Regions from separate parts of the Streptomyces sp. NPDC034084 genome, predicted to be linked through region 2. Evidence: riboswitches for the same ligand, from Rfam matches in the RefSeq annotation. Region 2 holds a riboswitch; the other holds the start of a gene.
What was found. A riboswitch is a leader RNA that binds a small molecule or an ion and turns the genes downstream of it on or off. The one in region 2 is predicted to bind ZMP and ZTP.
Positions count from the first base shown of each region.

Region 1 (4,332 bases), on a different contig from region 2:
AGAGCGCGTACTACTCCTTCTCGCTGCCCGAGGTCGAGGCCCTGGAGGAGGTCGTCGAGGAGCTGCACGCGATGTGCCTGGCGGCCGCCGCGCACATCGTCGAGCACGACCGGTTCGCCGAGCTCGGGATCACCGATCCGAAGCTGGCGGGGCTCGTCGCCGAGTCCTGGCGGCGCCGCGCCGAACTCCCCTCCCTGTACGGCCGCTTCGACCTGCGCTACGACGGCGAGGGCCCGGCCAAGATGCTGGAGTACAACGCCGACACCCCGACCTCGCTCGTGGAGGCCGCGAGCCCGCAGTGGTTCTGGATGGAGGAACGGTTCCCCGGCGCCGACCAGTGGAACTCGCTCCACGAGCGGCTCGTCGCCGCCTGGAAGCGCCAGGCCCCCCTCCTGCCGCCCGGCCCCGTCCACTTCGCCCACTCGGACGGCGACGAACTCGGAGAGGACCTGATGACGGTCGCGTACCTCCGCGAGACCGCCCAGCAGGCCGGGCTCGACACCGAGGCGCTCTCCGTCGAGCGGATCGGCTGGGACCGGCTCTCGCGCCGCTTCGTGGACGACCGGCTCCGCTTCATCCGCAGCTGCTTCAAGCTCTACCCGTGGGAGTGGCTGACCACCGACCGCTTCGGCCGGTACGTCCTGGACACCCTCGACAACGGCGGCGGCACCGGCACGACCTGCTGGATCGAACCTGCCTGGAAGATGCTCCTCTCCAACAAGGCGCTCCTCGCGATCCTGTGGGAGCTGAACCCGGGCCACCCGAACCTCCTGCCCGCCCACCTCGACGGGCCGCGCGAACTCGCCTCGACCACGGGGTGGGTCGCCAAGCCGCTGCTCGGCCGCGAGGGCGCGGGCGTCACCCTGCACGAGGCCGGTACGGAGCCCTTCGTACGGGACGGGGAGCCCTGCTGCTACCAGGAGCTGGCCCCGCTGCCCGACTTCGACGGCAACCGGGTGGTGCTCGGCGCGTGGGTCGTCGAGGACGAGGCGGCGGGGCTGGGCATCCGGGAGTCGGCGGGCCTCGTCACCGACGAGTACGCCCGCTTCCTCCCGCACGTCATCCTCTAGGAGGTGTCCCGGGTGTCCTGGGCGCTTCCGCTCACTCCGACAGAACGCCCCTCAACTGCTCCAGACCCCAGTCCAGATCCTCCTTCGAGATGACCAGCGGCGGGGCGATCCGGATCGTGGAACCGTGCGTGTCCTTCACCAGGACCCCACGCTCCATCAGCTTCTCCGAGATCTCCCGGCCCGTGCCCTTGGACGGCACGATGTCCACCCCGGCCCACAGCCCGCGCCCGCGCACCGCCTCCACCGCGCCGCCGCCCACGAGCAGCCCCAGCTCGGCGTGGAGGTGCTCGCCCAACTCCGCCGCCCGCTCCTGGAACTCACCCGTCCGCAGCATCGCGATCACCTCAAGGGCCACCGCGCAGGCCAGCGGGTTCCCGCCGAACGTCGACCCGTGCTCACCCGGCCGGAACACCCCGAGCACCTCACGGTCGGCCACCACCGCCGACACCGGCACCACCCCGCCGCCCAGCGCCTTCCCCAGGATGTACACGTCGGGCACCACACCCTCGTGCTCGCACGCGAACGTCCGCCCCGTCCGGCCCAGACCCGACTGGATCTCGTCCGCCATGAACAGCACGTTCCGTCGGCGCGTCAGCTCCCGCACCCCCGCCAGATAACCGGCCGGCGGGACCAGGACCCCCGCCTCCCCCTGGATCGGTTCGAGCAGCACGGCCACCGTGTTCTCGGTGACCGCCGCCTCCATCGCCGTCAGGTCCCCGTACGGCACGATCTCGAACCCCGGTGTGTACGGCCCGTAGTGGTCCCGCGCCTCGTGGTCCGTGGAGAAGCTCACGATCGTCGTCGTCCGGCCGTGGAAGTTGTTCGCCGCGACCACGATCTTCGCGTGCCCGTCCGGCACGCCCTTCACCTCGTACCCCCACTTCCGGGCGGTTTTCACGGCCGTCTCGACCGCCTCCGCCCCCGTGTTCATCGGCAGCACCGCCTCCTTCCCGCACAGCTCCGCGAGCTGCGCGCAGAACTCGGCGAACCGGTCGTGGTGGAAGGCGCGCGAGGTCAGCGTCACCCGCTCCAACTGCGCCTTGGCGGCGTCGATCAGACGCCGGTTGCCGTGCCCGAAGTTGAGCGCCGAGTACCCGGCGAGCATGTCGAGATAGCGGCGCCCCTCGACATCGGTCATCCAGGCTCCGTCCGCCGAGGCGACGACGACCGGAAGGGGGTGGTAGTTGTGAGCGCTGTGCGCGTCCGCGGAAGCGATGGCGTCTTCTGTCCTCGGCACGGGATCTCCGTTCGTCCTGCGGCTCGGGGGGTACGTGTGGCCCCCTTCTTATCGTCGCTCGGATGCCGGACGGGGAAACCTCGGCGACGGCGCGCCAGCTACCCTGGAGCCACGCACGGCGACTGGCGTACGGGGAAGCGACCCCGGGGGAGCCGCGCGCGTACCACCACACGAGGTGCCGCTCGCCTGGGCATCACGGGCCCCTGGTCCCGTGCGCACCTCAGCCCCGGGACCGTTCCGCCGAACGCCCGGAGGACACCGGCATGACCACCCCGCAGCAGCATCCCGCGCTCGCCGCCGCCGACCCCGAACTCGCCGCACTCGTCGGCGCCGAGGAACGGCTGCAGGCCGAGACCCTGCGCCTCATCCCCAGCGAGAACTACGTCTCCGCCGCCGTGCTCGAAGCCTCCGGCACCGTCCTCCAGAACAAGTACAGCGAGGGCTACCCCGGTCGCCGCTACTACGAGGGCCAGCAGAACATCGACCAGGTCGAGACCCTCGCGATCGAACGCGCCAAGGGCCTCTTCGGCGTCGACCACGCCAACGTCCAGCCCTACTCCGGCTCGCCGGCCAACCTCGCCGTCTACCTCGCCTTCGCGCAGCCCGGCGACACCGTCATGGGCATGGCCCTGCCCATGGGCGGCCACCTCACCCACGGCTGGGGCGTCTCCGCCACCGGCAGCTGGTTCCGGGGCGTCCAGTACGGCGTCCGCCAGGCCGCGGTCTCCGACGGCGGGGGCCTCATCGACTTCGACCAGGTCCGCGACCTCGCCCTCAAGGAGCGCCCGAAGGTCATCTTCTGCGGCGGCACCGCGCTGCCCCGCACCATCGACTTCGCCGCCTTCGGCGAGATCGCCCGCGAGTCCGGCGCCGTCCTCGTCGCCGACGTCGCCCACATCGCCGGCCTCATCGCGGGCGGCGCCCACCCGTCCCCGGTCGGCCACGTCGACGTGATCTCCACGACCACCCACAAGACCCTCCGCGGCCCGCGCGGCGCCATGCTGATGTCCACCGAGGAGCACGCCAAGGCCCTCGACAAGGCCGTCTTCCCCGGCCTCCAGGGCGGCCCCCACAACCAGACCACCGCCGCCATCGCCGTCGCCCTCCGCGAGGCCTCCCAGCCCTCCTTCCGCGACTACGCCCACGCCGTCGTCGCCAACGCCAAGGCCCTCGCCGAGGCGCTCCTCGCCCGCGGCTTCGACCTGGTCTCCGGCGGCACCGACAACCATCTGATCCTGATCGACCTCACCCCCAGGCAGGTCCCGGGCAAGATCGCCGCGAAGGCCCTCGACCGGGCGGGGATCGTCGTGAACTACAACACCGTTCCCTACGACCCGCGGAAGCCCTTCGACCCCTCCGGCATCCGCATCGGCACCCCTTCCCTCACCTCCCGCGGCCTCACCACGGACCACATGGCCACGGTCGCCGACTGGATCGACCGCGCTGTCACCGCCGCCGGCACCGGCGACGAGGACACCCTCCGCGCGATCCGCGCCGAGGTCGCCGACCTGATGGCCACCCACCCGGCCCCGGGCCTCCCGGTCTGACCACGGCCGCCGGGCGGTCCCGCCGCCCGGCCGCCGACCCGCCGACCGCACTGTGTTCCTGGTCTCATCGGCGACGATCCTCAGCGGCCGGGCCCGGAACGCCGCGCCCTCCTCGAAACGCCCGAACGGCCGGTACGCGTTGAAGAAGGCCCGTCCTCACGCTCTCGGTACACCGGCAGTCGGGGATCGGTTCCCACACCTGAGAGAATGATGTGCATGGCCTCTGACAGTCCCCGTGTGCTCTCCGGAATCCAGCCCACCGCAGGCTCGTTCCACCTCGGCAACTACCTCGGCGCCGTCCGCCAGTGGGTCGCCCTCCAGGAGACCCACGACGCCTTCTACATGGTCGTCGACCTGCACGCGATCACGGTCCCGCAGGACCCCGCCGAGCTGCGCGCCAACACCCGGCTCGCCGCCGCCCAGCTCCTCGCCGCCGGTCTCGACCCGGAGCGCTGCACCCTCTTCGTCCAGAGCCACG
Region 1 is NZ_JBVISK010000006.1:557,228-561,559, forward strand. It holds gene ACZ51I_RS24370 (glutathionylspermidine synthase family protein) at 1-1,070, shown strand, start outside; gene rocD (ornithine--oxo-acid transaminase) at 1,102-2,307, opposite strand; ZMP/ZTP riboswitch at 2,416-2,506, shown strand; gene ACZ51I_RS24380 (serine hydroxymethyltransferase) at 2,571-3,854, shown strand; gene trpS (tryptophan--tRNA ligase) at 4,071-4,332, shown strand, end outside.
Region 1: linked by a shared signal. The riboswitch ahead of ACZ51I_RS24380 (serine hydroxymethyltransferase) and the one ahead of ACZ51I_RS06125 (bifunctional 5,10-methylenetetrahydrofolate dehydrogenase/5,10-methenyltetrahydrofolate cyclohydrolase) in region 2 are both predicted to bind ZMP and ZTP.

Region 2 (4,332 bases):
GACGTGCTGGTGCGGGAGTTCTCGGAGGAGCAGTGGGAGCGACTCCTCGACCTCGCAGTGGACAGCGCGGGCCACATCGCCGCGCTCCTCGATCGCGAGATGCCGCCGCACCTGGTGGAGGACGCGGCGGCGGCGGGGCTCGACCTGCTGCCGGGCATCGGGGATCTGGACGCGGAGTGCGACTGCGAGGCCTGGGACCACTGTCCGCACACGGCGGCGCTCTGCTACCAGGTCGCCCGCCTCCTGGACGAGGACCCCTTCGTGCTCCTCCTGATGCGGGGACGTGGCGAGCGGACCCTCCTCGACCAGCTGCAGGCGCGCAGCGCCTCACGGGCCGCCGCGCCGGCCGCGCGGGGCGCTGATGAAACGGCCGGCACGCCGGGTGACGGCCCCGACGGGGACGGCGGAATGCCCGGCGTGCCGGCCGAGGAGGTGTTCGCGGCGGGGTTCCTCTTGCCACCACTGCCGATGCCTCCGGTCGCCCCGGCCGCGCCCGGCCGGTCACCCTCCCTGGACACGGACACCCCGCCGGAGCCGGGGGTGGACCCGGCCGCTCTGGAGTTCCTGGCGGCCGACGCGGCGGCCCGCGCACACCGGCTGCTCGGGGAGTTGACGGGCGGCGCGGGCGCGACCGGTCCGGCCTGGCCCCGTCTGACGGCCGCTCAGGACGCGGTCCGGCTCGCGGTGGGCGCTCCCGCTCCCTGGATCGCGGCGCGGCTCGCCTCCGGTTCGGGGAGGTCGCGAGTGGAGCTGGACCTCGCCACGCGCGCGTGGCGCTTCGGGGGCGTCGCCGCCCTCTCCGTACTGGACGAGGAGTGGACGCCCGACGCGGAGGCACTGGACCGGGCCGGGGCCCGGCTGGCCGAGGCATGGGCGGACGACGAGCGGCCGGTGCTGCGGCGGGCGGGCGGCGCGCGGTGGACGGTGGTGGGCGCGGACGCGCAGCTGCGGCTCGGCGAGGACGGGCGCTGGTGGCCGTACCTGAAGGCGGGGGCACGCTGGGCCCCGGCGGGCCCGCCGGACCATGATCCGGCGGCGGCCCTGGCGGCGGCGTTCGCCGTCGGCACTACCGGAGCGGGTGACTGAGCGTGCCGCCGGTGGCGGCCAGGCTGCAGGTGACGATATCCGCTCCGAGGAGGTGACTCGTCCGGTACGGGTACTGGACGAAGGTCGTCCAGCGCGTGCCGAGCGGCTGCCGGGCGGCTTTGCGGCGGAGCGGTTCGCGGCAGAGCACGGTGGCGGCCTCCCGTACCGCCGCGTCGGTGGCGAAAGCGCCGACCAGGCGGGGCTGGACGACGACCTCGGCGTAGTGCGGTGTGTCGCAGCGCCGCCGGAGGGCCGTCCCGGGCGTGTCGCGGTCGACGTCGAAGCAGTCGCCGGTACGCAGCGCCTCGTACGAGACAGGCCGCTCAGGGACGGGGCCGCTCGGGGAGCGGTCGTCGCCGGCGGGGCGGGGGCTGTTCGCGGGGTCGTCGCTCGCGGTCCGGGACGGCGCCGCTGACGTGCTGCCCAGCGGCCGCCCAGGGCGGTCTTCGGGCGCCGCACCGGTCGGTCTGCCACTCGTGGTGGAGCTGCCCGTGGGCCTTCTGACGCTCGGCGTCCCGGCCGCCCCCGGCCCGTCCGTCGGGGTGGGAGCCGCCGGTCCCGTCGCGAGGGTGACGACGGGGGACGGCGCGCCGGCCGGGTCCCCGCCCGGTCGGCCGTCGGCGAGTCCGGCGCCTTCCGCGCCGCCCCGGGTGGTCAGGAAGGCGCCGGCCACGAGGGTGGCCGTGAGCAGCGGCACGAGCGGTACGCCGAACCACCGGGCACGCCGCGCCGCCGGCCCCGACCGGGACGCGCCACACCGTACGGACGGGGCCGACCAGGCGGACGTGCCGCCGGCCGCGCGGCGCTCGCCCCCGAGGGGGTCGTTCGCGAGGGGCTCGACCACGCCGGGGTCGGCCGAGCGAGGTGTGGTGGTGGGGGTCGGCGGATGGGACACAGGGACCAGGTTCTCCGGTCCGCGGCGGCGCGTCCGGCGTTCACCGGCTGCGGGACCCGACCCGTACAGAATCGTGACGATCGCCGACCGCACGCCCCGTCGCCACCGCCGCTCCCCCGTCACCGCCGCCGCCTGATCACAGCCGCCTACAGGCCGAGCTGGCGCTCCGCGCCCTCGACCGTCTGGGCGAGGAGCACGGCGATGGTCATGGGGCCGACACCGCCGGGGACCGGGGTGATGAGGGAGGCGCGCTCGGCGGCCGAGGCGAAGTCGACGTCACCGATGTTCCCTGGGTTGTAGCCGGCGTCGATGACGACGGCGCCCGGCTTGATGTCCTCACCCTTGATGAAGTTCGGCTTGCCGACGGCGGCGACGAGGACGTCGGCCTCGCGGACGACCGAGGAGAGGTCCTGGGTGCGGGAGTGGCAGTAGGTGACGGTGGCGTCGCGGCCGAGGAGGAGCAGACCTGCCGGCTTGCCCAGGATGGCGCTGCGGCCGACGACGACCGCGCGCTTGCCGCTGAGTTCGACGTCGTACGCGTCGAGGAGGCGCATGATGCCACCGGGCGTACAGGAGACGAAGCCGGGCAGGCCGAAGCCCATGGCGGCGAACGACGCCATGGTGACGCCGTCGACGTCCTTCTCGGGGGCGATGGCCTCGAAGGCGGCGCGCTCGTCGATGTGCGGGCCGACGGGGTGCTGGAGCAGGATGCCGTGGACCTCGGGGTCCTCGGAGAGGGCCGTGATGGCGGCGACGAGCTCCTGGGTCGTCGTGGCGGCGGGCAGCTCGACGTGCTTGGAGCGGATCCCGGCCTTCGCACAGCGGTTCTGCTTCATCTTCACGTACGTGACGGAGGCCGGGTCCGCGCCGACCAGGACGGTCGCGAGGCACGGCGTGACGCCGGTGCGGCGCGTGATCTCGGAGGCTCGCGCGGCGGTCTCCTCGACGGTGCGGCGGGCGAGGGCCGTACCGTCCATGAGGGTGGCGGTGCTGGTGGACATGGCAACTCCTGGGCGTCGTCTCTGACCGGTGGTTCGCCCAGGCGCACGGCATCGGCACGGCCGTGCCACCAGGGCACGCTCCGCCGGGCCGCTCCCCGGTGGTGATCCACCTCAAGCGCCAGTCACGGCCCGGGCCCCACTCTACGGGAGGGGTCGCGCTCCGGTCCCGGACAGGGGCATATGCGCGGGTATGGGGAAGTTGTCGGCGGCCTCCGGGCCCACGGCCCGCACCACACCCGCCCGCCTACCCGCGCACGAACACGGGCACGGGCGAGGAGGTACGCCCAGGCGCGTACGCGACGGACGGGAGCATCTCCTCGCGGTCTGCGGCGCCTCGGGGCGGATGCCGCGGGTCGCGGGGCATCCGGGCGCCCCGCGCAAGGCCCGCGGGGGTGACCTTCGTGGCGGGGGCTCGCTGGCCGGAGGCGGCGGCCGGCACGAACGCGCCGGGCACCGCCCTCGCCCTCGTCCGCCCGGTGCAGGTCGCCGCGGAGCACTTCCGGCATCCCGTGCGGGCCTGGACCTGTGCCGCGGACCCGTGCACGACCCGCACACCGGTCGGGTGCTCGGCGCGGTCGACATCACCGGCGGCGAACGGCTCGCACACCCGCACAACCTCGGCTTCGACCAGGGGTGGCGCGGGCGGCCGAGTCCACTCGCCCTGCTCGGGCCGCCCCCCCTGACCCGGGGCGGCAGGCTGTCGGCGCTCGGCCAGGCCTTTCCGCGGCCGGGTGAGCGCCCAGACGGCCTGAGCAGGCATACGTCCGCGTCCACCAGCACGCCGCCGGAGCCGGCAAGAAGGGGGTCCCGCCGGCGAGCCGCACGACTGGGGTCGCGCCCTCGTGAGCGGGCAGGCGTGCTCTGTCCCACGCGGAGCACACTCGTCACGTCGCTGAGCGGGCCCCTCGCGGATAGTCTGGGATTCATGATCGAGTCCGGACGGCCGCTCCGTCGGAGCTACGGCTACGGCAGGCTCGTGCGGCTGTCGCCGGTGATTCTGACCGTCGTCATCGCCGGCCTGGCCTACGCCACTCCGCCGGAAATGGCCTTCAGCCGCCTCCTGCCCGCGGCGCCGGCTCTGGCCGCCGCCATGTGGCCGGTCCTCCCGACCGTCCTCCTCGGGACCGTCTGCCTCATTCTGATGATCGGCCTCAGCCTGGTCTTCCCCGGTCTCGGGACGTGGTGGACGTGTGGGGGGATCGTCGCGGTGACCGTGGCCGCCGCATACGGAAGCCATGTCCGGCTTCAAAGGGAGCGCACGCTCATTCAGGTACGGCTCGTCGCCGACGCGGCCCAGCAGGTGGTGCTGCGGCCCCTGCCGCACCGTTTCCGGAACGTCGAGATCGAGTC
Region 2 is NZ_JBVISK010000002.1:133,373-137,704, forward strand. It holds gene ACZ51I_RS06115 (SWIM zinc finger family protein) at 1-1,086, shown strand, start outside; gene ACZ51I_RS06120 (hypothetical protein) at 1,067-1,981, opposite strand; gene ACZ51I_RS06125 (bifunctional 5,10-methylenetetrahydrofolate dehydrogenase/5,10-methenyltetrahydrofolate cyclohydrolase) at 2,128-2,982, opposite strand; ZMP/ZTP riboswitch at 3,011-3,118, opposite strand; gene ACZ51I_RS06130 (PP2C family protein-serine/threonine phosphatase) at 3,908-4,332, shown strand, end outside.